3 regions of the Janthinobacterium sp. 1_2014MBL_MicDiv genome follow, and region 1 is predicted to be linked to each of the others. Evidence: predicted binding sites of a transcription regulator. Region 1 holds the regulator's gene; each other region holds the start of a gene.
What was found. The regulator LexA, encoded in region 1, represses DNA repair genes until DNA is damaged. The targets are predictions, from matches to a motif close to ACTGTATNNNNATACAGT.
Positions count from the first base shown of each region.

Region 2: the regulator LexA is predicted to act here: its motif matches at 2,000-2,017, upstream of YQ44_RS06915 (PA0069 family radical SAM protein).
Region 3: the regulator LexA is predicted to act here: its motif matches at 3,766-3,783, upstream of recA (recombinase RecA).

Region 1 covers NZ_CP011319.1:1,282,271-1,293,038, forward strand. Annotated here, with positions in the region: gene folC (bifunctional tetrahydrofolate synthase/dihydrofolate synthase) at 1-807, shown strand, start outside; gene YQ44_RS05635 (SPOR domain-containing protein) at 832-1,806, shown strand; gene YQ44_RS05640 (CvpA family protein) at 1,827-2,315, shown strand; gene purF (amidophosphoribosyltransferase) at 2,355-3,878, shown strand; gene YQ44_RS05650 (cystathionine gamma-synthase family protein) at 3,948-5,189, shown strand; gene lexA (transcriptional repressor LexA) at 5,275-5,910, opposite strand; gene YQ44_RS05660 (zinc dependent phospholipase C family protein) at 6,161-8,482, shown strand; gene rpsF (30S ribosomal protein S6) at 8,617-9,003, shown strand; gene priB (primosomal replication protein N) at 9,024-9,332, shown strand; gene rpsR (30S ribosomal protein S18) at 9,348-9,638, shown strand; gene rplI (50S ribosomal protein L9) at 9,666-10,121, shown strand; gene YQ44_RS05685 (replicative DNA helicase) at 10,257-10,768, shown strand, end outside.
Region 2 covers NZ_CP011319.1:1,563,151-1,573,918, forward strand. Annotated here, with positions in the region: gene YQ44_RS06905 (methyl-accepting chemotaxis protein) at 1-887, shown strand, start outside; gene YQ44_RS06910 (tRNA-uridine aminocarboxypropyltransferase) at 1,364-1,951, shown strand; gene YQ44_RS06915 (PA0069 family radical SAM protein) at 2,080-3,222, shown strand; gene YQ44_RS06920 (hypothetical protein) at 3,518-3,787, shown strand; gene YQ44_RS06925 (gamma-glutamylcyclotransferase) at 3,765-4,343, opposite strand; gene YQ44_RS06930 (LysR family transcriptional regulator) at 4,406-5,371, opposite strand; gene YQ44_RS06935 (VOC family protein) at 5,497-6,030, shown strand; gene YQ44_RS06940 (fumarylacetoacetate hydrolase family protein) at 6,086-7,114, shown strand; gene maiA (maleylacetoacetate isomerase) at 7,129-7,779, shown strand; gene YQ44_RS06950 (uracil-DNA glycosylase) at 7,982-8,761, shown strand; gene YQ44_RS06955 (NADAR family protein) at 8,800-9,351, shown strand; gene iscR (Fe-S cluster assembly transcriptional regulator IscR) at 9,683-10,159, shown strand; gene YQ44_RS06965 (IscS subfamily cysteine desulfurase) at 10,202-10,768, shown strand, end outside.
Region 3 covers NZ_CP011319.1:301,773-312,540, forward strand. Annotated here, with positions in the region: gene YQ44_RS01295 (sodium:solute symporter family protein) at 1-1,058, opposite strand, end outside; gene YQ44_RS01300 (DUF4212 domain-containing protein) at 1,055-1,369, opposite strand; gene YQ44_RS01305 (sensor histidine kinase) at 1,362-2,900, opposite strand; gene YQ44_RS01310 (response regulator) at 2,897-3,631, opposite strand; gene recA (recombinase RecA) at 3,834-4,940, shown strand; gene recX (recombination regulator RecX) at 5,194-5,649, shown strand; gene YQ44_RS01325 (DUF2889 domain-containing protein) at 6,055-6,765, shown strand; gene sucC (ADP-forming succinate--CoA ligase subunit beta) at 6,844-8,013, shown strand; gene sucD (succinate--CoA ligase subunit alpha) at 8,027-8,908, shown strand; gene YQ44_RS01340 (pilin) at 9,123-9,587, shown strand; gene YQ44_RS01345 (flagellar brake protein) at 9,609-10,331, opposite strand; gene YQ44_RS01350 (DUF6713 family protein) at 10,494-10,768, shown strand, end outside.

The DNA of each region.
Region 1 (10,768 bases):
GATATCGACCATACGGATTACCTGGGCGACACGCGCGAAGCCATCGGCTTTGAAAAGGCCGGCATCTTCCGCCCGGGCAAGGCGGCCATCTGCAGCGACCCCGTGCCGCCGCAGTCGCTGATCGACCATGCCGAAGCCATCGGCGCCGACCTGTGGCTGATGGGCCGCGATTTCAATTATTCGGGTGACAAGCAGCAGTGGAACTATGGCGGGCGCGAACAGCGCCGCAATTCGCTGGCCTACCCGAGCTTGCGCGGCGCCAACCAGATCCTCAACGCGACGGCCGTGCTGGCGGCGCTGGAAGTGCTGAAGCTGAAACTGCCGGTGGGTGCGCAGGAAGTGCGCACGGGCCTCGTGACGGTGGAATTGCCGGGCCGCTTCCAGGTCTTGCCTGGCCGCCCCAGCGTGATCCTCGACGTGGCGCACAACCCCCACGCGGCCTCGGCGCTGAACCAGAACCTGGGCAATATGGGTTTTCACCCGTACACCTACGCCGTCTTCGGTTCCATGCAGGACAAGGATATCGATGGCGTACTGGCCGCAATGGCCGAACATGTCGACCACTGGTGCCTGACAGGCCTGCCTTCGCCGCGTGCGGCCACGGCATCGGAACTGGCGGCCAAGGTGCAAATCATGCTCGAAGATAAGCCCGACAGCAGCGAGCATACTGTGTCTATTTTCGATGATCCGGCACAAGCTTTTGCAAATGCAATGAGCCGGGCCGGTGAGAATGATAGAATTGTGGTCTTTGGTTCTTTCCTCACCGTTGCCGGCGTGATGAAGGCCCGAAAATCCTCACTTCACTGAAACGCACTCGACTGAAAATCACGCATGGGCTTGTTCTCGAAACTGTTTAAAAACAAGCAAGAATCCTCTGGCGAAGACAGCGGCTTTTATGTCCCTGGCGAAGCACAGTCGCCGACCCGCAAGCGCGCCGCCAACACTGCCGGTGGCGGTGGTTCGCGCCGTGGCGGCAAGGAAGCGCCGGATCCGGTCTTGCCTGAAAAGAAACGCGCGCGCCGCCGCCTGGTCGGGGCCATCGCCCTGGCCCTGGGCGTGGCCGTCGGCTTGCCGATGCTGCTCGACTCCGAGCCGAAGGCGCCCGTCAACGATATCGCCATCGACATTCCGTCGAAAGAGAAGGTCGCCGCCGCGCCCGCGCCCGCCCCCGTGCAGGCCGTACCGGCCCCGGCGTCGGCAGCGAACAATGGCCTCGACCAGTCCGAGGAAATCGTCGATGCGCCGCTGCCTCCGGCAGCCAAACCTGCTCCGGCGCCCGTGCTGGCCGCGGCCCAGCCCGTGCCGGCCAAGCCCGCCTATGTGGAGCCGAAAGCGGAACCGAAACCCGTCAAGCCCGAACCGAAACCCGAGCCGAAGCATGAAGCGAAGCCGGAACCAAAGCACGAACCCAAGCCGGAAACGAAGCCCGAGCCCAAGCATGAAGTGAAGCCGGAAGCCAAGCCCGAAGCGAAACCGGCCAAGCCGGCGCAGTCTGCCGACGATGCGGCGCGCGCCCTGGCGATTCTGGAAGGCAAGCCGCTGGACAAGCCGCAAGAGAAGGCGCACGACGCCGGCAGCGGCAAGTTCGTGGTGCAGGTGGCGGCCCTGGCGACGCAGGACAAGGTGGACGAATTGCAGGAAAAACTGCGCGAAGCGGGCATCAAGTCGTATACGCAGAAAGTCTCCAGCCCTGCAGGCGAGCGCATCCGCGTGCGAGTGGGGCCGTTCGGCAGCCGCGACGATGCGGAAAAGACGCGCGCCAAGCTGCAAAAGCTGGGCCTGGGCGGTAGCCTGGTGCCGGCGTGATGATGCAAGGCTGAACGCGCGTGACGATCTTCGATTACCTGGTGCTGTTCGTGCTGGTGACGTCCGTGCTGATCAGCATGATGCGTGGCCTGGTCAAGGAAATACTGTCGCTGGTCAGCTGGATCGTGGCTTTCGTCATTGCCAATGCGTATGGCGCCACCCTGGCGAAATTCCTGCCGGAAGCCGTGCCGGGCGAAGCCATCCGCCTGTTGCTCGCTTTCGTGGTGCTGTTCATCGGCGTGCGCATTCTGATGGGATTGCTGTCCATGACGGTCGATGCGCTCGTCAAGGTGACGGGACTGAGCCTGGCCGACCGCACCCTGGGCAGCCTGTTTGGCCTGGCGCGGGGCCTTGTGATCGTGCTGACCGCCGTCATCTTGTGTGGCATGACGTCCATCCCGCAGCAGCCATTCTGGAAAAACGCGCTGCTCAGCCCGGTCGCGGAACAGGGCGCGCGCGCCATCAAGCCTTATCTGCCTGCCGCCTATGCGCAGCATGTGAAATTTTGAAATTTTTTTAAAATCAGTAGCACAGTTTAGGAGCACACCATGTGTGGCATCGTCGGCGTCGTTTCCCATCAACCTGTCAATCAATTGCTCTATGACGCATTGTTGCTCTTGCAACATCGCGGCCAGGACGCGGCAGGGATTGCGACCAATCACAGCAGTATGTTTTCCATGCACAAGGCCAATGGCCTCGTACGTGACGTCTTCCGTACGCGCAACATGCGTTCGCTGCAAGGCACAACGGGCATCGGCCACTGTCGCTACCCGACGGCCGGTTCGTCGAGCGAAGAGGAAGCACAGCCGTTTTATGTGAATGCGCCGTTCGGCATCACGCTGGCGCACAATGGCAACCTGACCAACTGGGAACAGTTGAAACAGGAAATGTTCAAGAACGACCGCCGCCACATCAATACCGATTCCGACTCGGAAGTGCTGCTCAACGTGCTCGCGCATGAAATCCAGGAAGCGACGACGGGCCTGAACCTGGACCCGGACGCCATCTTCAAGGCCGTGACCGTGCTGAACCGTCGCGTCAAGGGTGGCTACGCTGCCGTGGCGCAGATCGCCGGCGTGGGCTTGCTGGCCTTCCGCGACCCGCACGGCATCCGTCCGCTGTGCCTGGGCATCAATGAAACGGAGCAGGGCGCCGAATACCTGATCGCGTCCGAATCCGTGGCCCTGGAAGGCATGGGCTTCCGCTTCGTGCGCGACATCGGCCCCGGCGAAGCCGTCTTCATCGACGCCGACAAGCAATTGCACAGCCGCCAGTGCGCCGACAACGCCAGCCTGAACCCGTGCGTGTTCGAGTTCGTCTACCTGGCCCGTCCCGATTCCGTCATCGACGGCGCCTCCGTGTACGCCACGCGCCTGAAAATGGGCGAATACCTGGCCGAAAAGATCCGCACCGAATTACCCGGCGTGCATATCGACGTGGTCATGCCGATCCCCGATTCCTCGCGTCCGGCCGCCATCCAGCTGGCCATGGCGCTGAACATCGAGTACCGCGAAGGCTTCATCAAGAACCGCTATATCGGCCGCACCTTCATCATGCCGGGCCAGGCGGCGCGCAAGAAATCCGTGCGCCAGAAGCTCAACGCGATCCCGTCCGAGTTCAAGGACAAGGTCGTGCTGCTGGTCGACGATTCCATCGTGCGCGGCACCACCAGCCGTGAAATCGTGCAGATGGCGCGCGAAGCGGGCGCGACGAAAGTCATCTTCGCCTCGGCCGCGCCTCCGGTGATTTACCCGAACGTGTACGGCATCGACATGCCGACGCGCGACGAGCTGATCGCCTATGGCCGCACGACGGAAGAAGTGTGCCGCGAAATCACGGCCGATTACCTGGTGTACCAGGATATCGGCGCGCTGAAGCAGGCGATTGCCGACGTCAACCCGGCCCTGACCAGTTTCGAGGCGTCGTGCTTCGATGGCGTGTACGTGACGGGCGACGTGTCGCAGGAATACCTGGACCGCCTGGAGTACGCGCGCCACCATCCGAAGGCGGCAGCGCCCGAGGATACGCCGCGTTCCCAGCTGAACCTGAACCTGGCGACGACGGAAGCATAATCGTCCAGCCCGGCCTGCGCCGGGCTTTTTTTTGTCTGACTTTTTCACTGCCTTGCGCACCACCCGACCATGAGCGACAACAAGACTTACGGCTTTACCACCACCATCCTGCATAACGACCGTCGCAAGGGCATCGAGCACGGTTCGCTGCACAAGCCCGTGCACACGTCCGTCGCGTTCGGCTACGGCGATGCGCGCCAGCTCGCTTCCGTGTTCCAGGGCAAGGAGCCCGGCTTCCGCTACGGCCGCCAGGGCAATCCGACCGTTTCCGCGCTGGAAGACAAGGTCAACAAGATGGAGGACGGCGTGGCCACGCTGTGCTTCGCCACCGGCATGGGCGCCATCGGCGCCGTCGTGCAGGCGCTGCTGCGCGCGGGCGACCACGTCGTGTCGTCGGCCTTTCTATTCGGTAACACCAACAGCCTGTGGCAGACGGTGACGGGGCAGGGCATGGCCGTGTCGTTCGTCGACGCCACCGATGTGGCCAACGTGGCGGCCGCCATCACGCCGGCCACGCGCATCGTGTTTGTCGAAACCATCGCCAATCCGCGCACGCAGATCGCCGACCTGGCGAAGATCGGCGAGTTGTGCCGCGAAAAAGGCATCCTGTATATCGTCGACAACACCATGACGACGCCGTATTTGTTCCGCCCGAAAGCCGTGGGCGCCGGCCTGGCGGTCAATGCGCTGACCAAGTCCATCGGCGGCCACGGCAATGCACTGGGCGGCAGCTTGACGGACACGGGCGTGTTCGACTGGACGCAATATCCGAACATCCTTGACAATTATAAAAAGGCGGCGCCGGCCCAGTGGGGCATCGCGCAAATCCGCGCCAAGGCCTTGCGCGACTTCGGCGCCTCGCTGGGACCGGAAGCGGCGCACCATATCGCCGTCGGCGCGGAAACCATGGCCCTGCGCATGGACCGTACCTGCTCCAACGCCCTGGCGCTGGCGACCATGCTGCAGGCGGATCCACGCGTGGCTGCCGTGCATTATCCGGGCTTGGCCTCGCATCCGCAGCACGCGCTGGCAACGGACTTGTTCCGCAGCTATGGCTCCCTGTTCAGCTTTGAGTTGAAAGACGGCATCGACTGCTTCGATTTCCTCAATCGCCTGAACCTGGCTATCCCGGCCAGCAACCTCGGTGACACGCGCACCCTCGTCATTCCCGTTGCCCACACGATCTTTTACGAGATGGGCGCCGAGCGCCGCGCCAGCATGGGCATCGCCGAATCGCTGATCCGCGTCTCCGTCGGCATCGAGGACGAGGCGGACCTGCTCGAGGATTTCCGTAATGCGCTGGAGGCATAAAACGCCCGGGCGATAAAAAAGGGCCGCAACAGCATGACTGTTGCGGCCCTTTTTGCGTTTTACGTGCGACAGCTGCCAGGAAAAATCAATGCCAGCTGCGCATCAAGCCAACTGCCAGCCCTTCCAGGGCGAATTCGTCTTCCGGCGACACGGTAATGACCTTGAAATCGGGGTTTTCCGGCAGCAGTTCGATGACGGAGCCCGTCTTCTTGTAGCGCTTGACGGTGACTTCGTCGCCGATGCGGGCGACGACGATCTGGCCATTCTTGGCGCTGTCGACCTTCTTGACTGCCAACAAGTCGCCATCCATGATGCCGGCGTCGCGCATGGACCAGCCGCGCACCTTCAGCAGGAAGTCGGGCTTGGCCGAGAACAGGGCCGGGTCGACGTTGTAGCTCGCTTCCAGGTTTTCCTGCGCCAGGATGGGCGAACCGGCCGCCACGCGGCCGATCAGCGGTAGCGACATCAGCAGCGCTGCCGGCACCTTCGATGGCAGCGTTTCGGCCGCCGCGCCGATCAGGCGGATGCCGCGCGACGTGCCTGGCGAAATCTCGATCGCGCCCTTGCGGGCCAGGGCCTGCAAATGCTCTTCGGCCGCATTGGCCGATTTAAAACCCAATTCATTGGCAATCTCGGCGCGGGTGGGAGGAAAGCCCGTATTTTCAATCGCGTCCTTGATCAGGTTCAGGATTTGTTCTTGTCGTGCTGTCAGCTTGATCATGAGCGGTGGGTGCATACTAAAATGCTGTCTATATGAACAGTCTGTATTTTTGTACAGTATCGCCGACTATGCAAGCCCAATTTCACCATTTCGCAAAATAATTCACCGATCGGCTTGTTCCTGGCGCGATCACTTCAATTTATTGCCAATTTGCAATTTTCTCTGCTAGTATGCGCATGATATTTTTTTGGCAATGTGGCATCCGGGCCATGTGTGCCTCTCTTCATCCGTAAAACTATAAAAGGATTCCATGATCGACCGATGTGGTAAGCGTTTCACCTTGCTGGCTGGCTTGCTGGGCATCTTGTTTGCCGGGAATGCGTGCGCCTTTACCCTGGGCACGCATGTCTGGGTGGGGCAGCAGGTCATCAACGATCTGGCGGACGATGGCAAGATCACTATTGTATTGCAGGGAAAGCCCGTCACCCTCGAAGTGCCCGCGCATGTGCGCAGCGCCATCCTGGCGAACCAGACGGAGTTCTTGCTGGGGAATATAGGTCCCGACTCGGCGCCGGATATTCTCGTCGGGCAAACCATCGTCCATCCCGGCATCGAAGACGGCTGGAAGACCAACGACTGGCTGCGTTTCCTGCTCAACAGCGCCAGGGGTAACGCCGCGGGCACGGCATACGCCTATGGCTACCTGGGGCATGCCTCGGCCGACATGTTCGCCCATACGTATGTCAATCAGTATGCGGGAGACATCTTTGACCTGGCCGATGAAACGCTGGTGGAGCAGCGGCATATTGCGCTCGAGGGCTTTATCGGGAGGCTGACGCCGCCGTTGCGCGACCACACGGGCAGGCAGCTTGGCGCCGTGCGCGCCTTGATCAAGCCCAGCGATGCATTCGGCACGTTTGTGCGCGACACGCTGGTGCTCAACGATACGGTGCAGGAGCAATACAGCCGCGGCAAGTATGGACGGCATTTGGCGGCCTACCATGCCTACCGCAAATCCATCGACGCGATGGTGGCCAATCCTGCGTGGAACCAGCTCGACGTCGCGGTCGTGCGGCTGTTTGCGTCGAACTGGGGCGTGGCGCTGTCGTCGAACGACGCGCAAAAGATCATCGACAAGGCCAATGTCATCATCCCCAAGGTGCAGGCGGGCGAGGACCGCATCCAGTCCCTGGCAAACGATCTGGTTAATGCCACGCAGCATCTTGACGATGCCTTGTTCAGCGGCGTGAAGACGGCCACGCAGACGGTATTCAGTGTCGAGCAGGAGATACTCCAGCTGCACCTGCAGATTTCCAGCAAGGAAAGCGAGTTGCGCCGCAAGGCAAGTTGCCCGAAAAAATGGCAGGATCCGTTCGGCTATCATGCATGTCAAAAGGCAAACGATGTAATCGACTCCATCAATGGCTCGGTCAATGCGGCCCTGGGCTCGCTCAATGGCAAGCTGGCGGCCAAGCGGCAGCAGCTGTTGCAGGCCAGCATCGCCGTGCGCGATGCTGCGGTGGCATCGCAAAAGCTGGTGCAGATCGTCAGCAATGCCGCCATTGATTTCAGCCAGCGCATGGGGCAGAACACGTCGCCGATCAAGGGGCCGCTGATGGGCTGGCGCAATGATGTCGATGTTGCCATGCGCGAATATGTGAAGGCGACGAGCCAGTCATTGCTCAATTCCACGGACCGGGCGGCCAGCGCGACCGAGCCGTTGTCGCGCTGGTTCGATTGCTATCACATGAGTATTCTCGGTGTGGCGCAGGAGCTGTCCGGGTGCGAGCTGCGCGACGGCGCCAGGAATGTGGTCTGGGCGGTGGACCGGGCGCTCAAGCTGGCCGAGGACCTGGCGTTTGCCGGGGACCTGCTCGGCTTGCCGACGCCTTCCGAGATCCGCGCCTGGCGCGACGAGCAGATTGCCAGCGCCAAGGACCGCCTGATGGCGGAAATCTTCGACCGCCTGCTGCCGCGCGAATTGCAGGATATCCTGGCGCTGTTCAGCAAGGACATGGACGATGCCGCCCTGAACGACTATTTCAGCCGCCCCGAGCGCCATAATGACAAGAATCTGCTGATGATTCCCGACCTTGCCGCGCGCGTGCGCGCCGAGATGCGCGTGACGGATGGCGCCTTCGATCCGCAGCGATATGCGGTGGCCTATAACGCCGTCGTGCTGGCCAAGCTGTCGCTGCTCGATACGGCGGGTTTGGTGGCGTTGGGGCAACTCGCTGGGGCGGCGCCGGAAGCGGGGCGCTCCGTGTTTGCGCAGACCGATAACGTCATCGCCGACGCCATCGCCAGCATCGACGGCAATCACCAGTGGATGGCCGTGCCGCCGCCGCGTCCGAACGCCGTGGGCGCGCCGTATGCGCAGCCGGCGTCCTACGCCGCCCCGGCCGGTTTCGTGCCATGGCGTCCCGCCGTGCGCAGCGCGCTGTTCCGCGGCTTGTTCAAGGGGCCGCTGTCGTCCGGTATCGACGTGGCTGGCGAGCTGGGCTTCCCGACATTGTTGCCGAGTGACTATCCTTACCGCCCTTGCAGCGGATATCCGTTCCCGGACAGCGCTGCGGACCAGGCTTGCCAGGGCATCAAGATCGTGCCCGTGCTGCAGTTGTTGCTGGACTAGCGGCCAGGCCCCCGCGCCAGCATGCGCGGGGGCTTGATCGTTGGCGTAAAACCGGCTATACTCTCCGGCTGACCTTCCCACACCTGTCTTGACGCCGGGGTGGGCGATTATCAATCCGACCTGAAGGAGTTTGCATGCGTCATTATGAAATAGTCTTTATCGTCCATCCGGACCAAAGCGAGCAAGTGCCCGCGATGATCGAACGCTACAAAGCCAGCGTAACCACCCGCGGCGGTTCGGTTCACCGCGTGGAAGATTGGGGCCGCCGTCAAATGGCTTACTCGATCCAAAAGCTGCCTAAAGCACACTACATCTGCCTGAACATCGAATGCGACAACGAGACCCTGGTCGAGTTGGAAACAGCATTCAAATTCAATGATGCCGTGTTGCGTCACCTGACCGTTAAAATGAAGAAAGCTGAAACAGCTCCTTCGCCGATGATGAAATCGGTACAACGCGAAGACGCGGCCAAAAGCCACCGCACCGAAGCACCAGCAGCCGCTCCAGCCGCAGCAGCTTAATTCTTGACCAGGATCGTGCGCTGAACCAGCTACAAGTAACCGCCATCATTGCCGAGCGCGAAATATTGCGCTATACCCCGGCAGGGCTGCCGATTGTGAATGCAGTATTGCAGCACAGTTCGCAGCAGATGGAAGCAGGAATTGCCCGTTTGACCGAGTTTGATGTTGCCGCGCTTGCCGCTGGCGAAATCTCAGGCCGGTTCAGCCAGGCAAGCTTGGGCGGGGTATATCAGTTCACGGGTTTCCTGGCCAGGAAAAGCCGCAACAGCAAGAGTTTGGTGTTTCACATCATTGATTTTAGTGCAGTCACCCCGACTAGCGCATTTTAGATACAGGAGCCTGACATGGCATTCGGTAAAAAGTTCGACAAAAATAAGCTCAAGCTTAAAGAAAAACGCAAACAGCAAAACCCTTTGTTCAAACGCAAGAAGTTCTGCCGCTTCACGGCAGCTCACGTTGAGCAAGTCGACTACAAAGACGTCGACACGCTGAAAGACTTCGTCCAGGAAAACGGCAAGATCATGCCAGCACGCCTGACCGGTACCAAAGCGCACTACCAGCGCCAAGTCGACACCGCAATCAAGCGCGCCCGCTTCCTCGCGCTGCTGCCATACACCGATCTGCACCACGCTTAATCGGTCAGATATTCCTGGAGAAGAACTATGCAAATCATTCTGTTAGAAAAAGTTGTTAACGTCGGTAACCTCGGCGAAGTCGTCAAAGTCAAAGACGGTTACGCACGTAACTTCCTGATCCCGCAACGCCTGGCACGTCGTGCTACGGCAACCGCTGTGGCTGAATTCGAAGTCAAGCGCGCCGAACTGGAAAAAGCTGCTGCCGCCAAACTGGCCGCATCGCAAGCCCAGGGCGAAAAACTGAGCGGCCTGACCGTTCAAGTTGCTCAAAAAGCTGGCGTTGATGGCCGTCTGTTCGGTTCCGTCACCAACTTCGACATCGCTGAAGCGCTGACCAAGCAAGGTTTTGCTGTTGAAAAAGCACAAATCCGCATGCCTACCGGCCCGCTGAAGATCGTTGGCGAGCACAACGTTTCGGTTGCTCTGCACACCGACGTGGTCGTGGAAGTCGTTATCGCTGTCGTACCAGACGCGAACGCGTAATCGTCTGCGGGCCTGGCCCGCAAGCGTTGCCGCACTATGAAAAGCCGGGTTCGCCCGGCTTTTTTGTGGCCTTTTTTTCGCTCAATTTCAGCCCTTTATTTTTGCCGACACGCCGAAGCGGGTATAATTCGCGCCATGAACGCCCCCTCTGATCCGCAACTGGATTCCCTCCGTATTCCGCCGCATTCGATCGAAGCAGAACAATCCGTCATCGGTGGTCTGCTGCGCGACAATGCCGCCTATGACCGCATTGCCGACTTCATGCATGCGGAGGATTTCTATCGCTATGACCATCGCATCATCTTCGAGCAAATCGTCAAGATGGTTAACGCTTCCAAGCCAGCCGATGTCATTACTGTTTTTGAAACCCTGACCCAGCTCGGCAAGGCCGAGGATGTGGGCGGACTCGCTTACCTGAACGCCATGGCGCAAAACACGCCATCGGCCGCGAACATCCGGCGCTACGCCGAGATCGTGCGCGACCGCGGCGTGCTGCGCAAACTCATCACCGTCGCCGACGATATCTCCGGCACGGCCTTCAGCCCGCAGGGCAAGGAAGTCAAGCAGATGCTTGACGAGGCCGAGTCGAAGATCTTCGCCATCGCCGAAGAGGGCGCGCGCGGCGCCCAGGGCTGGACCGCCATCCA
Region 2 (10,768 bases), 280 kb from region 1:
CATCCATGGAAGAGCTGACCTCGACCGTGAAACTCAATGCCGACAATGCGCGCAGCGCCAACCAGCTGGCCATCGACGCCTCGCAAATCGCCAGCAAGGGCGGCGTGGTGGTGTCGGAAGTGGTCAGCACCATGGGCTCGATCAATGATTCCTCGCGCAAGATCGTCGACATCATCAGCGTCATCGACGCCATCGCCTTCCAGACGAATATCCTGGCCCTGAACGCGGCCGTCGAAGCTGCCAGGGCCGGCGAGCAGGGCCGGGGCTTTGCCGTGGTGGCCAGCGAAGTGCGCAACCTGGCGCAGCGCTCGGCGGCGGCGGCCAAGGAAATCAAGGGCTTGATCGACGATTCCGTGCAAAAGGTCGAGGCTGGTTCGCAACTGGTGGACAAGGCGGGCCGCACGATGGATGAAATCGTGCAAAGCATCAGCCATGTGACGCAAATCATGAACCAGATCACGGACGCCAGCGACGAGCAGCGCGCCGGCATCGAGCAAGTCAACCAGGCTATCGGCCAGATGGACCAGGTGACGCAGCAGAACGCGGCGCTGGTGGAGCAGGCGGCCGCGGCGGCCGAATCCATGCAGGAGCAGGCCGCCAAGCTGGCCGACGTGGTGGGCCTGTTCAAGCTCGATGCTACGCAGCAATATGTGTCGGCGAGCGTGTCCCCGAACGTGTCCGCCCGTCCTGCCGCCAAGCCTGTTGCCCGTCCTGCCGTCAAGCCCGCCGCGCGACGGGCCGTGACCGGTGGCGCCGCGGGTTCCGCCGCCACTTTCGTCGCCCACTCCGCTGGCGGCCCGGCAAAGGTAGCAAGGCCGGACGCGGCGCGCACCAGCACCCCGCGCGCGCCGGTCGCTTCGGGCGCCGATGAGTGGGAAGAGTTTTAAGCGGTTTTAAGTGTTTAAGTGTTGTTTTAAGTGTTTAAGTGTTTTAACCGGTGCTAAGCCGTTGACTTGAATCGAGTTGGCGCGCGTCGCCTGCTGGTAGTTTCCAGCGGTTGCTAGCAGTTACTGGCAGTGCTTGTTGCCAGTGCTTGTTAGCAGTTGTTTGGTTAGCAGTTGTTTTAAGCTGTACCTCGCGCCAACATTTCCGCCGGCATGGCGTGGGCGCTACAATCGCGGCTTGAAGAACCCCGCGAACGCGCTCCGCCATGACCACCAGCAGCAACCATCCATCCTCCCAGACGCCGGCCGCCACGCAAGTGGGCGCCGCCAAACCAGCGGACGTCAGCAAACTGGCGTCTCCCCTGGCGCAAGCCGTGGCGCCATCCCCGACGCAAGCTGCCAGACCAGCTGACGTCACCAGACCAGTTGACGCCACCAGGCAAACCGACCCCGCCAAACGCGCACGCTGTCCGGTCTGCCTGCGCGCCGCAGCCAGCTGTATCTGCCGCTGGACTTCCCCCGTTGCCCACGTGGTGGAAGTGCTGATTCTCCAGCACCCGCTGGAGGTACACAATGCCAAGGGCAGCGCCCGCCTGCTGCACCTGAGCCTGCCCAACAGCCGCCTGCTGACCGGAGAGCAGTTCGCCCCCGGCACCCTCGCCACATTGCTCGCTGGCAAACAAAACGTATTACTGTATCCAGACACGCCCGGCGACCGTTCGCTGGGCATCGCACCGCCGCCCGCACTGGATCCGGCTACCTTGCTGGACCCGTTACAGCTGCGGCTGGTGGTACTCGATGGCACATGGCGCAAGAGCCGCAAGATGCTGTACCTGAATCCCCTGTTGCAACAAATGTCGCGCCTACCGTTGCGCGATACGCCAGCCTCCCACTACCTGATCCGCAAGGCGCACGCACCAGACCAGTTGTCGACCCTGGAAGCGACTTGCTATGCCCTGATGCAGTTGGAGCAGGACGCGCCGCGTTTTGTTCCTTTGATCACGGCATTTGACGGTTTTGTCGCGCAGCAGTTGAGTTATGTCATACCGCACGGTGAAAAAGCTTGAAAGAGCATCACGGCAGCCCTTGATCTTGCCCCGCGAGCGGCATAGTATACTGTACGTATATACAGTTGATGGGGCCGTTCATGAAAGCAATCATTCCACAGCATGATGACAGTTTCGCCGGGCAAGCCATGTTGCCGCCCCAGTCGCTGAAAGCCCTGAAGGGGCGTGGCGCCGTATCAAATTTGCAAGGACGCTACGAAGTGCATGCGCGCGACGGCTTCGATGACGGCTGGGGCGTGGCTGGCGCGGACGCGGACGCTGAAGGGGAGGGTGTCGCGCCATGGAAGACGCAGGTCAGCGACGAGCAGGCGCGCACCATCCTCACGCGCAACGCTTCGCCAGATTTGCCGTTCAATGTGTCCCTGAACCCGTACCGGGGCTGTGAACATGGCTGCATCTATTGCTTTGCCCGTCCCACGCACAGCTACCTGGGCCTGTCGCCGGGTCTCGACTTCGAAAGCCGCATCTATGCCAAGGTGAATGCGCCGGAATTGCTGCGGCGCGAACTGGCCAGGCCGTCCTATGTGCCGGAGCCGATCGCGCTGGGTGTGAACACGGATGCCTATCAGCCGTGCGAGCGCGAGCGGCAACTGACGCGGCGCGTGCTGGAAGTGCTGCACGAATGCGGGCATCCGGTGGCGCTGATCACCAAATCCTCGCTGATCGAGCGCGACATCGACTTGCTGGCGCCGATGGCGGCCAAGCGCCTGGCTGCCGTGGCCGTCACCGTCACCACGCTCGACCCGGCCATCGCGCGCACGCTGGAACCGCGCGCTGCCGCTCCCGCGCGGCGCTTGCGCACGATCCGCACCTTGACGGACGCGGGCATTCCCGTGGGCGTCAGCATCGCCCCCATCATTCCTTTCGTGACGGAACCGGAAATCGAGCAATTGCTCGAAGCCGTGCGCGACGCGGGCGCCATCCACGCCCATTACGTCGTGCTGCGCCTGCCGTGGGAAGTGAGTCCCCTGTTTCAGCAATGGCTGGAAGCGCACTTCCCGGAACGGGCCCAGCGCGTGATGAATAGGGTGCGCGAAATGCGTGGTGGCAAGGATTACGACAGCGCCTTCGGCACGCGCATGCAAGGCGAAGGCGTATGGGCCGACCTCATCCGCCAGCGCTTCGAGAAGGCCGTGCACCGCCTGGGTCTGCATGGCAGGGGAGGCCGCTTCAAGCAGCTTGACTGCACCCAGTTCCGCCGTCCGCTGGTGGTGCCGCCGCTGGGCGCCAAGGCGAAAGGGAGCAATGCGGGGCAGCTGGATTTGTTTTAGATCAGGCTTGAGGTCGGGCAGTCATGGCGGCCTATGCCGGCCGGGCGCGGCTCCGCTGACAGCGCATGAGACGCGGCGAGGATGCGAGGAGGTGGCGTGGCGGCCACGCGCGAAGGCCGATGCCCGACGACATAGTCCGTGGCCCATAGTCGGGCATAGTCTCCATCGTCGCGCATAGTCCGCGCTGCGGCGGCGGGGGGAACGGGCAATCGCTGGCCGGAGCGCGGAGCGTGCCGGACGTGGACAGGGGCTGCGTGCCGGGATGGGCGGTGGCGCCGGGCTGCATGGGGAGTACTTGCTGGCATTCACCGATGCCGCCGCCGGGCCGGGCTTGCGGATGCCTGGCGGCCGGCCGTGCGAGCGCGGGCGCGAGCGGAAAGAGGGGCGACGCGCGTCGGAGGTGCTGTTGGGAGTACTGTACGCGGGCGGGCATCTGGTGGTGCTGATTGCCACCGCCTTGGCGATCGCCTGGCCGCCGGGGTTGGTGCTGCCGCTGGCGCTGGCATCGCAGTTCTTGCCGGCCCACTGCCCGCCCGAAGCGGTCAGCTCGCCGTGCCGTCCTTGATCTGCGCCAAATGCTGCTCGATGGCGAAGACGTGCGGGTCGCTCTTGCCCAGTTCGCGCAGGGCGCTGGCCAGGTGCAGCAGGTAGTCGCTGTTCGGGCCGCTGGGGCCGGCCGAACGGGCGATCTGGCGCGCGATGTCGAGTTCGGGCGCGGCGCCCAGGAAGGCGGCGTTTTCTTCATTGGCGATGTAGACGAGGCCGTCGACCTTGCTGCCATCGTCGAAGGTGATCTCGGTGGCCAGGCGCAAATAGCCGTTCTTTTCGCGGTGGTCGAGGTGGGCGAAGACTTCGGGCGTGATCAGGTAAGCCATGCCGTCGCACACGGCGCCCGCCTGCGGCACGATGGTGGCGACCCGGCCCGGCGCCATCGGCGTGCCGCGGTGGTCGTGCGAACCTTGCCAGAAGCGCCGCGTCCAGCCCTTGATGCTGGCGGGACGCCGCTCGAGGTAGGGAAAATCGGCCTTGTAGATCAGCGAGCCATAGCCGAACAGCCAGACTTGTGCATGGCCGTCGAAGGTGTTCATGCGCTGGTTGATGGCGATGGTGGCGGCGTCGATGGGCGACAGGTCGTTGTGCGCAGGCTGGGTCATGGCGTAAGCGGTGAAAGGGCGATGGTGGATTATAAAGGTGCGCCGGCCGCGCCGCCCGCAGGCAGGGCGTCGCGTGTGCCGCCGTTCGCTCCCACATTCCACTCGTGCGTCTCGACGAACTGGAACAGGAAGGCCATGAAGCTTTCGGCCGCCGGCGACAGCGAACGTGCCGTCTTCGTGTACACGAAAAAGCGCCGCGTCAGTTCCGGCTCGTGCAGCGCGCGCATGTGCAGTTGATACAGCTTGACCATCGGTTCCGCGTACGGCAGGCAGACCGTGATACCCAGGTTGGCGCTGACCATGGCCAGCGCCGTCGTCATGAAGGTCACTTCGTTGTAGGGATTGAGCGACAGGTCGCGGAAGCTGCCGTGCATGTCGCGCAGCAGGCGCTCCGTGAACTGGCCCTGCAGCGAGATGAACGGGTAGTCGCCCACATCGGCCCAGGTGACCCGCTCTTTCTGCCGCAGCGGATGCTGCTCGGGGAAAACCAGCACGAAGGGCATCTCGAACAGCACTTGGGCGCCGATTTCCGCCGTCGGGTCGCGTTCGGGGCCGATGCCGAAATCGACTTCGCCGCTGAAGACGCGCGCCGACACATTCTCCACCGGACAGTCGACCAGGCGCAGCTGCACGTCAGGGTGCGCCTCGCGGTAGGCGGCGATTACTTCCGGCAGCAGGGTGCACGCCATCATCTGCGGCGCGGCGATGCGCACCAGGCCCGTCTTCAGGGCCTTGCGCTGGGCGATGCCGGCCATGGCGCCGTCGAGGTCCTCGATCATCTTTTCAAACAGCGGATACAGCTCGCGGCCGATTTCCGACAGCTGCGTCCTGCGCGTGCTGCGCTCGACGACGCGCACGCCCAGCACGCTTTCGAGTTCCTTGATCAAGCCGCTCAGGGCGGACTGCGTCACGTGCAGGTATTCGGCGGCCAGGGTAAAGCTGCCGGTCTTGGCGAGCGCGACGAAAGCGCGCATCTGTCGCAGGCTGGGACTCATAAGATAATCCGATAAATCAATGGTTAAATATTGTTTGTATGATAGCTGGAACTCGATTCTAATGGTGAAAACTGAAAAAACCGCCAGCCATCGCGCCGCGCGCGCATCCATTGGAGACAGACAGCATGAAGATCAAGCAAATCCACCACGTCGCCTACCGCTGCATCGACGCGAAGAAAACCGTCGAGTGGTACGTCAAGCATTTGAACATGAATTTCGTCCTCGCCATCGCCGAAGACCTGGTGCCGTCGACCAAGGCGCCGGACCCGTACATGCACGTCTTCCTCGACGCCGGCCAGGGCAATGTGCTGGCCTTCTTTGAATTGCCGACGCAGCCGCCGATGGACCGCGACCGCAATACGCCGGCCTGGGTGCAGCACCTGGCGCTGGAAGTGGCCAGCATGGACGAACTGCTGGCCGCCAAGGCGCGCCTGGTGGCCGGCGGCGTGGAAGTGCTGGGTCCCGTCAACCACGCCATCTTCCAGTCGATCTACTTCTTCGACCCGAACGGCCACCGCCTGGAGCTGGCGGCCAATGTGGGCACGCCCGAGATGATGGCCAAACTGGACGCCGTCAAATGGGAAATGCTGGAAGAATGGTCGCAGACGCGCCGCGCGCCCAAGCACGCCGCCTGGATGCACGCGCCGGCCGACGCCTGAGCGCCGCCTGCCTGCTCCATCCGACACCTGAACACTACGCCACACAAGGAAAACCATGAAACTCGCAACCCTGAAAAACGGCAGCCGCGACGGCGCCCTGATCCTCGTCAGCCGCGACCTGCGCCAGTACCAGCGCGTGGCCGCCATCGCGCCGACCCTGCAGGCGGCGCTCGACAACTGGGACGCCGTCGCGCCCCGGCTGGAACAGGCTTACGCCGCCCTGAACGCGGGCCAGGCGCCGGACGCCCAGCCGTTTGACGCAACGCTATGCCACTCGCCGCTGCCGCGCGCCTACCAGTGGGCCGACGGTTCGGCCTACATCAACCATGTGGAACTGGTGCGCAAGGCGCGCAACGCAGAAGTACCGGCCTCGTTCTACACGGATCCGCTGATGTACCAGGGCGGCTCGGACAGTTTCATCGGTCCGCGCGACCCGATCTTCGCCCTGTCGGAAGAGTGGGGCATCGACCTGGAGGCGGAAGTGGCGGTTGTCACGGGCGACGTCGCCATGGGCGCCGGCGTGGCGCAGGCGGCGAAAGCTATCCGCCTGGTGATGCTGGTCAACGACGTCTCGCTGCGCAACCTGATTCCGGGCGAACTGGCGAAAGGTTTCGGCTTCTTCCAGTCGAAGGCGGCCAGCGCGTTTTCGCCGGTCGCCGTCACGCCGGACGAACTGGGCGCCGACTGGGCTGACAGCAAGCTGCACCTGCCGCTGCTGGTGGACCTCAACGACAAGCCCTTCGGCAAGCCGAATGCGGGCGAAGACATGACGTTCAACTTTGCGCAGCTGGTGGCGCATGCGGCCAAAACGCGCGAACTGGGCGCCGGCAGCATCGTTGGCTCGGGCACCGTGTCGAACAAGCAGGGCAGCCTGTTCGGTTCCAGCATCGACAACGGCGGCGTGGGCTACTGCTGCCTGGCCGAGGTGCGCATGTATGAAACCATCGAACATGGCGCGCCGAAGACGGCCTACCTGCAATTCGGCGACACGGTGCGCATCGAGATGCGCGACGCGGCCGGCGCCAGCATTTTCGGCAGCATCGAGCAGACCGTGGCCCTGTACGCCGGTGCCGCGCGCGCCTGAGGGGAGGGTCTGCCATGAAGCTGTACACCTATTTCCGCAGTTCGGCCGCCTACCGCGTGCGCATCGCCCTGAACCTGAAGGGCGTGGCCTATGACAGCATCCCCGTGCACTTGCTGCGCGACGGCGGCCAGCAGCTGCTGCCGGCCTACCGCGCCGTCAATCCGTCGGCGCTGGTGCCGGCGCTCGACGACGATGGCGCCATCCTGACGCAGTCGCTGGCGATCCTCGAATACCTCGATGAAACGCGCCCTGGCGTGCCGCTGCTGCCGGCGGATGCGCCTGGGCGGGCCCGCGTGCGCGCGCTGGCGCTGGCGATCGCCTGCGACGCGCATCCGCTGACGAATCTGCGGGTCCTGAAATACCTGAAAAATACGCTGGGCCTGTCCGAGGAAGCCAAGCAGGAATGGTACCGCCACTGGATGGCCGAGGGACTGGCGGCCGTGGAAGCGCTGCTGGTCCAGGGCGATGCGGCCGGAACGAAGCTGTTCTGCCATGGCGACGCCGCCAGCATCGCCGACTGCTGCCTGGTGCCGCAAGTGTTCAATGCGCAGCGCTTCGGCATCGACCTGGCGCCATACCCGCGCGTGGCGCGCATCCACGCGCACTGCAGCGGCTTGCCCGCGTTTGCCGCCGCCCATCCGTCGCAGCAGCCGGACGCCGAATAGCGCCGAACAGGCGGGGTGCCGCCCTTTGAACCATGGGCTTGATTCAAAGCAAGCGCAAGCGAAAGCAAGTCCCGGCCCGGCAACAGGCCGGGACTTTTTTATTCTGCGAGTGACATGCTTCATGGGCGTAACTTTGTGTTTTCGTTAAGGTTGGCCTGGCGGTGCGCTACAATTTGCGTTTGCGCAATCGACTACGAGTTCCATGACCGTTCCCACACTCCCCGCCAGCATCGCCGACGCCCTGTCCCTGGCGCATGCTTCCTGGCGCCCCATCCTGCTGCGCGGCCTGCACGCCGTGATGGCGGCCGATCCCGCCTACCTGCCGGCGCTGGCCGTCGACGATTACCTGCCCACGCAGGGCCGGCTGTTCGCCGCCTTTGCCCTGCCGCTGGCGCAGGTGCGCCATGTGCTGGTGGGCGAGGGGCCGTATCCGCGCGCCGAGAGCGCCACGGGCGTGTGTTTCATGGATGGCGCCGTCGGCAGCCTGTGGTCGGCCACGGGCCTGTCGAAGCCCGTCAACCGCGCCACCTCGCTGCGCAACTTCATGAAGATGCTGCTGGTGGCCGATGGCCAGCTGCAGGGCGGCGACACGTCCGGCGTCGCCATGGCGCCCGTGGCCGCCGCCGCGCTGCTGCCCGGCAGCGGCGTGATCCAGACCTTGCCCGACCTGCAGCGCAAGATGACGGAGCAGGGCTTTTTGCTGCTCAACGCGGCCCTCGTGTTCCGCGCCCATGTGCCGCCCGTGCAGGATGCGCGCGGCTGGCTGCCCTTCCTGCAGGTGGTGCTCGAGGCGCTGGCGCGGCAGGGTGGCGCGGATCTGCCGCAGCTGGTGCTGTGGGGCAAGATTGCCGAACTCGTCAAGCGCCTGCCGGTGGCCGCATCCTTGCCGCAGGTGACGGCCGAACATCCGTATAATCTGTCCTTTATCGGCAATGGCGAAATGCAGGCCCTGTTTGGCCCGATGCAGCTATTGCGTGCTTGAGCTTGAATTAGCGCCTGTCTGGCGGAAGTCCGGGGAATATGCAAATTAGTAACGTTGAAGAATTGAAGGCATGGATAGGCGCCGGCGGCGTGCCCGACTATCTGTATTTCTGGGGCCACACGCCGGCGCAGCCGCAGGTGGCCGATAAAAGCTGTTTCAGCCAGTGGTTTCCCTCGCCGTTCAGTCTGGCGGGCGTGACGTATGCGACGGCCGAGCATTACATGATGGCGCAAAAGGCGGCCCTGTTCGGCGATACGGCCGTGCAGGCGCGCATCGTGGCGGCCGGGCGGCCGTCGGAAGTGAAAAAGCTGGGGCGCGAGGTGGCCAATTTCGACGCCAAGGTGTGGGAGGCGGCGCGCGCCGGCATCGTCTTCGATGGCAATTTTGCCAAATTCTCGCAAAAGCCCGCCTTGCGCAAGTTTTTGCTGGGCACGGGCGAGCGCATCATCGTCGAAGCGAGCCCCGTCGACCGCATCTGGGGCGTGGGCCTGGCGGCGGACAATCCGCGCATCGCTGATCCGTCCCGCTGGGACGGCTTGAATCTGCTGGGTTTCGAACTGATGAAAGTGCGCGCCGCCCTGCGCGGCTGATGACGCCTGGCCAAACCTGCTGCGCGTCGGCATGGGTGGCCGGCGATGCCCGCCACGTCGGCGCCCGTGCCGGCCTGCGCTTCTTGGTCGCCGTTCCCTTCCGCCCGCGACGGTTTTGCCCGGTGCCGTGACGCCGGCGATTTTCCGATTGTTGTTTTCCTGATGCCGCCGCGCCTGGCGCGGCCTGCCATGCCCCTGCCAGCCCTGTGGTCATCGAGGGGCGCTCTGACAAACCCCGCCGAATTTGTTATACTTGACTAAATCATTCAACTACTCGGGGTTAGGGAAGTTGAAAAACCGCAATATTTTAAACTAGTTGAACCGAGGATGTATGCGTCTGACTACAAAAGGCCGTTTTGCCGTGACAGCGATGATCGATCTTGCCCTGCGCCAGGGCAAGGGTCCGGTCACCTTGTCCGGCATCAGCCAGCGCCAGTCGATTTCCCTGTCCTACCTGGAACAGCTGTTCGGCAAGCTGCGCCGGCATGAGATCGTCGAATCGATCCGTGGTCCCGGCGGCGGCTACAGCCTGGCGCGCCGCGCCGACAAGGTGACGGTGGCCGACATCATCATCGCCGTCGACGAACCGCTGGATGCGACGCAGTGCGGCGGCAAGGAACATTGCCATGGCGCCGACGCGGCCACGGGCGCGCGCTGCATGACGCATGAATTGTGGTCCACACTCAACGAAAAAATGGTCGATTATCTGGATTCTGTGTCGCTGCAGGACCTGGTCGACCAGCAGAGACAAAAGAATGCCGAGCAAAGCGTGATGGTGATGCACCGTAACCACGCCGCCCTCGGTTGATAAATACAAAATACTAAGTTGCTGATTGCATTGGAGTTATTGATGAACGCCCCTGAAAAAAACGTAGGCCAAGTGCACTTTGAAACCGCACCGCATTTCCCGATCTACATGGATTACTCGGCCACCACGCCGATCGATCCACGCGTCGCCGACAAGATGATTCCTTACCTGCGCGAGCAGTTCGGCAATCCGGCATCGCGCAGCCACATGTATGGCTGGACGGCGGAAAAAGCCGTGGAAGAGGCACGCGGCCACGTGGCGGCACTGGTAAACGCCGATCCGCGCGAAATCATCTGGACTTCCGGCGCAACGGAAAGCAACAACCTGGCCATCAAGGGCGCGGCACAGTTCTACAAGACCAAGGGCAAGCACATCATCACCGTCAAGACCGAGCACAAATCGGTGCTGGATACGGTGCGCGAACTGGAACGCATCGGCTTTGAAGCCACCTACCTGGAACCGCAGGACAATGGCCTGATCACCGTCGAGCAACTGGCTGCGGCCGTGCGCCCGGACACCATCCTCGTGTCGGTCATGCTGGTGAACAATGAAATCGGCGTGATCCAGCCTATCGACGAGATCGGCGTATTCTGCCGCTCGAAAGGCATC
Region 3 (10,768 bases), 980 kb from region 1:
GCGCGCTTCTGGTTGTGTGCTTGCGCCGTTTGCCACAGCGCGCGCGCTTCATCGGGACTTTTCGGATAGGCGATCAGGCTGCGTTCCGCGTTGCGGATATCGAACAGTGAGGCATTGCGCTGGCGCAAATTGTCGAGCTGGCGCTGGGCGGCCAGGTGACCTTGTTCCCAGGAACCGGGCAAGCCGTCGATGCGCGCCTGGTAGCTGATGGCGCGCTGGCGGAAGATGGCGCGCACCTCGTTTTCCTTCGGATCGGCCTCCAGCACGTGCTCGCGCGCGCTCAGTTGTGGCAGCACCTTGCCATACGCGATCTGCGGCACGGGATTGTCCGCATGCTTGACGGACAGCCACATGGCGGGAATCAGGAAGGCGACGAGGATGATGATGTATTGCGCCACTTGCGTCCAGGTGATGGCGCGCATGCCGCCGAGAAAGGAGCACACGAGAATGCTGGCCAGGCCCAGGAAGATGCCGACGGAAAAATCCACGCCCGTGAAGCGCGAGGCGATCAGGCCGACGGCGTAGATTTGCGCCACCACATACGTAAATGACACGATGATGGTGGCGGCCACGGCCACCACGCGCACGGCGGCGCCACGCCCGTCCGCGCCGCTGCCGTAGCGGGCAGCGAGGAAATCGGGGATCGTGTACTGGCCGAACTTGCGCAGGTAGGGCGCGATCAGCAGCGCTACCAGGCAATAGCCGCCCGTCCAGCCCATGATGAAGGCCAGACCATCGAAGCCGTTCAGGTACAGGCCGCCCGCCAGGCTGATGAAGCTGGCGGCCGAGATCCAGTCGGCGGCCGTCGCCATGCCGTTGAACATGGCCGGCACCCTGCGCCCCGCCACATAGTATTCCGTGACGTTCGAGGTGCGGCTGATGACGCCGATGGTGGCATACAGGCTGATGGTGGCGAACATGAACAGGTAGCCGATCCAGACGCGCGGCATGCCTTCCTGCTCCAGCACCGTCAGGGCCAGCAGGAAGGCGGCGAAGCCGCCGGCAAACAGCAGGTAGTAGCGGCACAGCCGGCCAAAGAAGGTGCGCTGGCCGCTCATGCTTGCTCGCTGGCATGGAAGGCCCGGTCCAGGCGGCGCATGCGCCAGGCATACACGGCGATGATGGCCAGGTACACGAGCGAGGCGCCCTGGGCCGCCATATAGAAGGGCAGCGGCCAGCCGAACAGATTCAGATGCAGCAGTTCGCGCGCATAAAACACGGTCAGAAAGCCTGTCAGCAGCCAGATGAGCAGCAAGACGGCCGTCAGGCGCCGCGTCCTGAGCCAGTGCGCATCGAGGCGCTGCTGCAACTCGGGACTGGGCGCGCGCGACGGCCGCGCCGGCGCGGCAGGTGGAACCGGCTTATCCATATGTGATGTCATCCTCTTCGGGCGCGTCCGGCAGCAGCAGGGCTATGCATAGGCGCAACAGCGTGCCCGGCAGCTTGGGCGACTGCGCACGCGGATTATTGAAAATGTCGACTTCGGCGCCGTGCTGCTGGGCGATTTCGCGCACGATGGCCAGGCCCAGGCCACTGCCGTCGGCATTGCTGCCGAGAATGCGATAAAAGCGTTCGAACACGTGCGCCCGCTCCGCTGGCGGAATGCCGGGGCCCGTATCCTCCACTTCCAGGATGGCCAGCTCGAGGGTGCTGCGCACGCGCACCGTGACGCTGCCGCCGGCAGGCGTGTAGCGCAGGGCGTTGTCGATCAGGTTGCTCAGCAGTTCGCGCAGCATGATGGCATTGCCGGAAATTATGATCGGGTATGCTGCCTGCTCGAAGCCCAGGTCGATATGCTGGGCAAACGAGGCTTGCACCCAGTCCTGCACCACGCCGCGCGCCAGTTCGCTCAGTTCGATCGGTTCAAACGCCGTGCCCGCCTGCGGCTGGTTTTCCGCGCGCGCCAGGGCCAGCAGCTGGTTCACCAGCCGCGTGGCCGCCTCCGAACTCTTGGCCAGCTGCAACAGCGAGCGGTGGATCTCGTCGTGGTCGGTCTGGCGCAAGGCCAGCTCGGATTGCATGCGCATGCCGGCCAGCGGTGTCTTCATCTGGTGCGCCGCGTCGGCGATGAAGCGCTTCTGCATGTCGATCGACAGCGACAGACGCGCCAGCATGTCGTTGAGCGAACCGACCAGTGGCGTGATTTCCTCGGGCACCTGGCCCGATTCGATCGGCGATAAATCGTCCGGCGGCCGCGCGCGTATGCGTTCCTGCAACTGCGCCAGCGGCGACAGGCCGCGCGCCAGGGCAAACCAGACCAGGGCCAGGATCACGGGCAGGATGATGAACTGCGGCAAGATCACGCCCTTGATGATTTCGTTTGCCAGCTGCGCGCGCTTTTCCAGGGTTTCGCCCACTTGCACCAGGGCGCGGCGCGGCTCGTCGTCGGTGCTGGCCGGCATGTCGAGATAGGTGAAGGCCACGCGCACGGGCGTGCCATGGATGGTGTCATTGCGAAACAGCACGGTGCCGCTGCGGTATTTGTCGGGGTCCTGCGGCTGCGGCAAGTCGCGGTCGCCGTCGAGGTATTCGCCGCGCTCGCCCAGCACCAGGTAATACAGGGTGTCGACATCGTCGCCGCGCAGGAAGTCGCGGCCCGTGTTGCTGGCGTTCTTGTCCGGCTGGCGGCGCAGCATGGCGCCATCGGCCTGCTTGACCTGCTGCGTCAGCACGGTGACGCTGTCTTCCAGCGCATGGTCGAACGGTTGATTCGCGATGCTCTTGGCCACCAGGTAGGTGATGGCGATGCTCATCGGCCACAGCAGCAGCAAGGGCGCCAGCATCCAGTCGAGAATTTCGCCGAACAGCGAATGCTCGATGGTGTCATCCTGTTCCGTGGTGGGCGGCTCGAACCAGTCGTCGTCCGCCGCCTCGTCCGCGGGCGCCTCGCGCGCCTTCACTTGGTGGCGGGACCGCTGGCAGGGGCGGCCGCCTCGCCCGCTTCGGCTTGCAGGCGCGCCGCTTCCGAATATTTTTCCAGGCAATAGCCGAGGCCGCGCACGGTGGCGATGCGCACGCCGCCCACTTCGATCTTCTTGCGCAGCCGGTGCACATACACTTCGATGGCGTTGTTCGACACCTCTTCTCCCCATTCGCACAGGTGGTCGACCAGCTGCTCTTTGGAAACGAGACGGCCCGTACGGCCCAGCAGGATTTCCAGCAAGCCCAGTTCGCGCGCCGACAGGTCGAGCATCTGGTCGTTGATGTAGGCGCTGCGTCCCACCTGGTCATAGCTGAGCGGACCGTGCTTGATGATGGTGGCGCCGCCGCCCGCGCCGCGCCGGGTCAGGGCGCGCACTCTTGCCTCCAGTTCCGACAGGGCGAACGGCTTGGCCATATAATCGTCGGCGCCCAGGTCGAGGCCATTCACACGTTGCTCGATGGAATCGGCGGCCGTCAGGATCAGCACGGGCAGCAGCGAAGCGCGCGCGCGCAGGCGGCGCAGCACTTCCAGTCCCGACATCTTCGGCAAGCCGAGGTCGAGGATCAGCAAGTCGAATTCCTGGGTGGACAGGGCCGTATCGGCTTCCTGTCCGTTCTTCACGTAGTCGATGGCATAGCCGGACTGGCGCAGCGAACGGGTCAGCCCGTCAGCCAGCACGCTGTCATCTTCGGCAAGTAAAATACGCATGGTCAGGCTTCCTCGGCTTGCGACGGTAGAAGCTTGTATTGTGTTTCATTTTCCGCAAGGTGGCGAGTTTTTGTGAAAAACAAGGCTTGTATTGATCTGTTTCAAAACAAATCCACGTTCCGCTTGCATTGATCACTGTTTTTTTATACAGTAGTGTCTGTAACGAATTTAACCCACGCGCTCACCCAGGCTGAAAGAACATATGGACGATAAAAAAGCTGTAGTACCCGCATCGGAAAAAGCCAAGGCGCTCGCCGCCGCACTGGCGCAGATCGAGAAGCAGTTTGGCAAAGGTTCGGTCATGCGTATGGATGCCAGCGCACCGATCGAAGAAGTGCAAGTCGTGTCGACCGGTTCGCTCGGCCTGGATATCGCGCTGGGCGTCGGCGGCTTGCCGCGCGGCCGCGTGGTGGAAATCTACGGTCCGGAATCGTCGGGTAAAACCACCTTGACCCTGCAAACCATTGCAGAAATGCAAAAATTGGGCGGCACCTGCGCCTTTATTGATGCCGAGCACGCGCTCGACGTCGGCTATGCGCAAAAACTGGGTGTAAACCTGCATGAATTGCTGATCTCGCAACCGGATACGGGCGAGCAGGCGCTGGAAATCTGCGACGCCCTCGTGCGTTCGGGCAGCGTCGACCTGGTGGTCATCGACTCCGTGGCCGCACTGACGCCACGCGCCGAGATCGAAGGTGACATGGGCGATTCCCTGCCGGGCCTGCAAGCGCGTCTGATGTCGCAAGCGCTGCGTAAATTGACCGGTTCCATCAACCGCACGAACACCCTGGTCATCTTCATCAACCAGATCCGCATGAAGATCGGCGTGATGTTCGGCAGCCCGGAAACGACCACCGGCGGCAATGCGCTGAAATTCTACGCTTCCGTGCGCCTGGACATCCGCCGTACCGGCTCGATCAAGTCCGGCGATGAAGTGATCGGCAACGAAACCAAGGTCAAGGTCGTCAAGAACAAGATCGCGCCGCCATTCAAGGAAGCGCACTTCGACATCCTGTACGGCGCCGGCACCTCGCGCGAAGGCGAAATCCTCGACCTGGGTTCGGATGCCAAGATCGTGGAAAAATCCGGTTCGTGGTACAGCTATAACGGCGAACGCATCGGCCAGGGCAAGGACAACGCCCGCGCCTTCCTGCAAGAGCGTCCGGCACTGGCACGCGAGATCGAAAACAAGGTCCGCGCATCGCTGGGCGTACGTGAACTGCCGCCGCTGGCCGCTGAAAAGCCGGAAAAAGCGGATAAAGCCGCCGACAAGGCGGCCAAGGCTGCGGAAGCGAAAGCGGCCGAGTAAGCAGGCAACTCAGCAGGCAATTTAGCCGGCAACTCAGCAGGAAAATTGTTCGTCCAGGCCAGTTGCCGCGGCAGGGTCCGCTTTCGGGCGGTCCTGCCGCAGCAGGATGGCGGCCCCTTGCGCCGCAGCTTGCCGGGCAAAAGATCTACAATGAATGCCGCCTCGCGCCCGTGCGCCAGGCGGCATTTGTATTTTGGCGGTATGTTTGACGCTATATCTGTGGTGTTGATGTGATGGACGATAGGGTGGAATGATGGCAGCGGTACAGTTGAGCCTGAAGGGCAGGGCGCTACGCTTCCTGTCGATGCGTGAACACAGCCGCATGGAATTGCGGCGCAAGCTGCAGCGCCATGCGCAGGAAGGCGACGATGTGGAAGCCTTGCTCGACAGCCTGGAGCAGGCCAACTGGCTGTCGCAGGAACGTTTTTCCGAGTCGCTGATCCATCGCCGCTCGGCGCGCTTTGGCAACAGCCGCATCATGGCCGAGCTGCAAAGCCATGGCATCGGCGGCGAGGCGCTGCAAGAGCTCAAGGCCGGGCTGGCCGAAGGCGAGGTGGCGCGTGCCTGCGAGGTGTGGCGCCGCAAGTTTGGTGTAGTGGCGCAGGATGCCGAGCAGCGCAGCAAGCAGATGCGCTTCCTGATGCAGCGCGGTTTTTCCCAGCGCGCCGTGCAGGTGGCCTTGAAAGGCCTGGAGCCCGAGGACGACTAGCCGAACCGACGTGGTTCGCACGGCGCGCGCATCGCACCTTGCGGCGTCGCCCCCCCGCTCCGGTCCGCCGCTCGTATGCTGGCCGGCGGGCCGGTCTCCGCTGTGTTCCATCTGCAACAGTCACGGTCCTGTCTGTGCCGGCGCTGGCGGGCCGGTGCCGCCGCGTATCATTATCTTCCTGCCAATGCCGTTTGCCTTGTCCATCCGCTGGTCGGACGGCGGCGTATTGTTGCACTGCGCATCGTTCGTCGGGCCAGCCCAGCCGCGCGCCGGGGCGACGGGCCTGTTTGGCGCGGCGCATGGCGAGATCGGGCCATATCTATCATCACCATGCGTGATAACAGCGTCAATTTCCATGTGAATTCTTTATGCTTTGAAATGTTTTTATCAAAGCAATGAAAAATTATGTTGCGGCGCAACCGGCGTCCAGTGTGCTACACTTTTAGGGTTTTTGCGGCGCCGCAGGTGCGGTTGCTGTTCGTAGAAGCTGCGAACGGCGTGCTTTATGCACATGGCTGCTTACTAAATTATGGCCGCGCAAGCGGCATCGGTCTTATGCCCCTGTCAACTCCCGTATCCCGGCGCGCCCTACGGCACTCCCGCGTTATCGACGTCCAAGCGTATCTGCGCGACGACGGCCTGTGGGATATTGACGCCCGTATCACCGATATCAAAAGCTATGACGCGACCCTGGCCTCCGGCCCCCGTCCCGCCGGCGCCCCCCTGCATGACCTCCATTTACGCATTACCGTCGATCGCGAACTGACCATTGTCGAGGCCGAAGCTGCCTCCGATGCCGTGCCGTATCCCGGTTTTTGCGATACCATCGGCCCCGCCTACAGGGCGCTGATCGGTCTGAATCTATTGAAGAATTTCCGCCGCGACTTGAAACAGCGCCTGGCGGGAATCGCCGGCTGTACCCATTTGACCGAACTGGCGCAAGTCTTGCCGACTGCAACGGTTCAGGCATTTGCCGGCGATGTCTGGTCGACCCGTGACGGTGCGAATGCTGACTTGTCGCATGAAAAGCCGTTTCAACTCGACAAATGCCACGCCCTGCGCACCGATGGCGGGGCAGTTGCACAGTATTACCCGCGCTGGGTAGCCAAGGCGTGACCCCGGCGCTCTGTTTTTCCTGTTTTTTTTGCACCACTAACCGTATTTTTACAAATCAGTATCAGAAGGGAAGCCAGCATGAAAATCCATGAGTATCAAGCCAAAGAAATCCTCCGGCAGCACGGAGTGACGGTACCACGCGGTATTCCGTGCATGTCCGTCGACGAAGCCGTCAAGGCTGCGGAAACCCTGGGCGGTCCGGTATGGGTCGTCAAGGCGCAGATCCACGCAGGTGGCCGCGGCAAGGGCGGCGGCGTGAAAGTGGCAAAATCGATCGAACAGGTCAAGGAATACGCCGACCAGATCATGGGCATGCAGCTGATCACGCACCAGACCAGCGCCGAAGGCCAGAAAGTCAACCGCCTGCTGGTGGAAGAAGGCGCCGACATCAAACAGGAACTGTACGTTTCGCTGGTCACCGACCGCGTCACCCAGAAAATCGTCCTGATGGCTTCGTCCGAAGGCGGCATGGACATCGAAGAAGTGGCCGAGAGCCACCCTGAGAAGATCCACCACGTCACCATCGATCCGGGCGTAGGCCTGACCGATGCCCAGGCAGACGACATCGCCGCCAAGATCGGCGTGCCTGCCGGTTCCATCGCCGACGCCCGCGTCAACCTGCAAGGCCTGTACAAAGCGTACTGGGAAACCGATTGCTCGCTGGCCGAAATCAACCCGCTGATCGTCACCGGCAGCGGCAAAGTCATCGCCCTGGACGCCAAGTTCAACTTTGACCCGAACGCCCTGTTCCGTCATCCGGAAATCGTCGCCCTGCGCGATCTGGACGAAGAAGATCCAGCTGAAATCGAAGCGTCGAAATTCGACCTGGCCTACATCTCGCTCGACGGCAACATCGGTTGCCTGGTGAACGGCGCCGGCCTGGCCATGGCCACCATGGACACCATCAAGCTGTTCGGCGGCGAGCCAGCCAACTTCCTGGACGTCGGCGGCGGCGCCACGGCAGAAAAAGTGACCGAAGCGTTCAAGATCATGCTGAAAAACCCAGGCCTGAAAGCTATCCTGGTGAACATTTTCGGCGGCATCATGCGTTGCGACGTGATCGCCGAAGGCGTCATCGCCGCGGTGAAAGCCGTTTCGCTGAACGTACCGCTGGTCGTGCGCATGAAGGGCACCAACGAAGACCTGGGCAAGAAGATGCTGGCCGATTCCGGTCTGCCTATCATCGCAGCCGACACCATGGAAGATGCAGCCAAGAGCGTCGTTGCCGCTGCTGCCGGTCAAGCTTAATTAAGGAATCAACATGTCCATTCTGATCAATAAAGATACCAAAGTCGTTACCCAAGGGATCACCGGCAAGACCGGCCAGTTCCACACCCGCGGTTGCCGCGACTACGCGAACGGCAAAGCTGCCTTCGTGGCAGGCGTGAACCCGAAGAAAGCCGGCGAAGACTTCGAAGGCATTCCTATTTTCGCTAACGTCACCGAAGCGAAAAAAGAAACCGGCGCCAACGTTTCCGTGATCTACGTACCGCCAGCAGGCGCGGCAGCGGCGATCTGGGAAGCTGTCGAAGCTGAAATGGATCTGGCCATTTGCATCACCGAAGGCATTCCTGTCCGTGACATGATGGCCCTGAAAGACCGCATGGCTAAAGCCAACAGCAAAACCTTGCTGCTGGGCCCTAACTGCCCAGGCTTGATCACGCCAGACGAAATCAAGATCGGCATCATGCCAGGCCACATCCACAAGAAGGGCCGTATCGGCGTGGTGTCGCGTTCGGGCACCCTGACCTATGAAGCAGTGGGTCAGCTGACCGCACTGGGCCTGGGCCAATCGTCGGCAGTCGGCATCGGCGGCGACCCGATCAACGGTCTGAAGCACATCGACATCATGAAGATGTTCAATGACGATCCAGATACCGACGCGGTCATCATGATCGGCGAAATCGGCGGTCCGGATGAAGCCAACGCGGCTTATTGGATCAAAGACAACATGAAAAAACCGGTCGTTGGCTTCATCGCTGGCGTGACCGCTCCTCCAGGCAAGCGCATGGGCCACGCCGGCGCGCTGATCTCGGGCGGTGCCGATACGGCACAAGCCAAGCTGGAAATCATGGAAGCTTGCGGCATCACCGTGACCAAGAACCCGTCGGAAATGGCGCGTCTGCTGAAAGCCATGCTGTAATTTCAGCCTGGTCGCCGCAGTACAAAAAAGGAGCTTCGGCTCCTTTTTTTTGTCTGTGCGCTACGGCGGATCGTGGCGCCGGGGGGACGAAAAGCGACCGATGGCGCCCAAATGCGTCGTTTTTCTTGCTTTCCTATCCCTTCCGCCCCATGCGCGCCGCTGGCATGGCGCTTGCACCGTGCAGGACATGAGCATCTGCACAAGGGAGGAAACGATGCGCGCGCAAAGCGGATTTACCCTGATAGAACTGATGATCGTCGTGGCCATCGCCGGCATCCTGGCGGCCGTGGCCATTCCCCAGTATGGCGACTACACGATGCGGGCCAAGGTCAGCAACGTGCTGGCCGCTGCCGCTCCGTTGAAGACGGCCGTGGCCCTGTGCGTGCAGGAAAATGGCGGCGCTGCAGCCATCTGCAGCACGCCCGCCGCCAACGTGCCCGGCGTCATCCCGCTATTCACGCCGACGCGCGAAGTGGCCAGCGCCAAGGTCACGACGGGCGATATCGAGCTGACCCTGGCTGGCGATCTGGGCAATGGCGTGGGTGGCAAGATCGTGAAAATGACCTTGACGCCGGGCAGCAGCAGCCTGACGTGGATGAACAGCACCACGGTGACGAATGGGGCGGCGATCGAGGCCATCCTGAAGAACAATCCGCCACCGCCGGCGGCAACGCTGTGAGCGCCGACTGCCTGGCCGCCATCAGACGATTTTTTGCCGGTCCGCGATTAGCGCTTCGTAGGTGAGGTTTTGCAGCAGCGTGTAATGGGTCGGTTCCAGGTCGATGAATTGCACGCCATACGTATAGATTTCGGGCGCGTCGGCCGCCTGGCCATGCGACGGCTTGCCGACGCTGACGTTCTGGATGCGGGCGCGCGTGTTGACGCGCATCTGGTGCTTGTTCGGCTGCACCAGCAGGGTAAAGCTCAGGGCCACGCCGTCGTCGTCGGGCGTGAGCATGCTGGGCGCCTCGATCAGCGCCCCGGAAACGCTGAGGTTGACGATGAACACGGGCACGGCCGCCACATCACGGTAGCTGAGCTGCGCGGGTATCTCCACCTTGACGCGCATCGCCGTGCGCAGGCTCGTGCCCTGTATGGTGTCGGGAAAGCTCAGGTGGACATAATTGAGGGGGCGGCCAAAGATGCGCAGCACGCTGCAGGAAAACGAACACACGGTAACGCCGGAAAACACGCGGATGGTCAGCTTGTCGCCCTCGTTGAGCATGATGGCGGCGCCGTTTTCCTGCGGAATCTTGACGATCAGATACTCATCCTTCACATAGCCGATCACGGTCGAGAAATGCTGGATGGGCTTGATGGTGCGGTGCGTGATGAACTGGATGCGCCCGCCCACCTGCAGATTCATGGCTTCGAATTCGAAGTCCTGGAGCTTGCTTTCCGCGGCGGGCTTGTTGCTTGTCATGCGCTACTCGTCTCAATGTTGTCGAATAGCAGTATGCATGATTTCTTGATGAAAAAGCATTTACATCAATAAAATCGGGATGGGCTGCAAAAAATACGCGACGGCGTGCCGGCACGCGCCGCAAGCTTTACAATTGCGTCAATATTGACGAATGTAAATCTTATGGCGCGCAGCTATTTCTGGACGATGTTGTTGCTGATCCTGCATCAGGTCGATGCGGCGTATTGGCGTGAATGGGAAATGTTTCATGTGCCGGGCGGCATACAGGGTTTCCTGGTATTCAACCTGGCGGCGATTGCCCTGGTGCTGGCCGGTTACCGCCACGTGTTGCTGGGCACCATGCAGGCACGGCGCTATGCGGCGGTGTGCGCCGCGCTGGGCGTGGGCACATTCCTGATCCACGCCGGCTTTGCGCTGGCGGGGCTGGAGCAATTCCA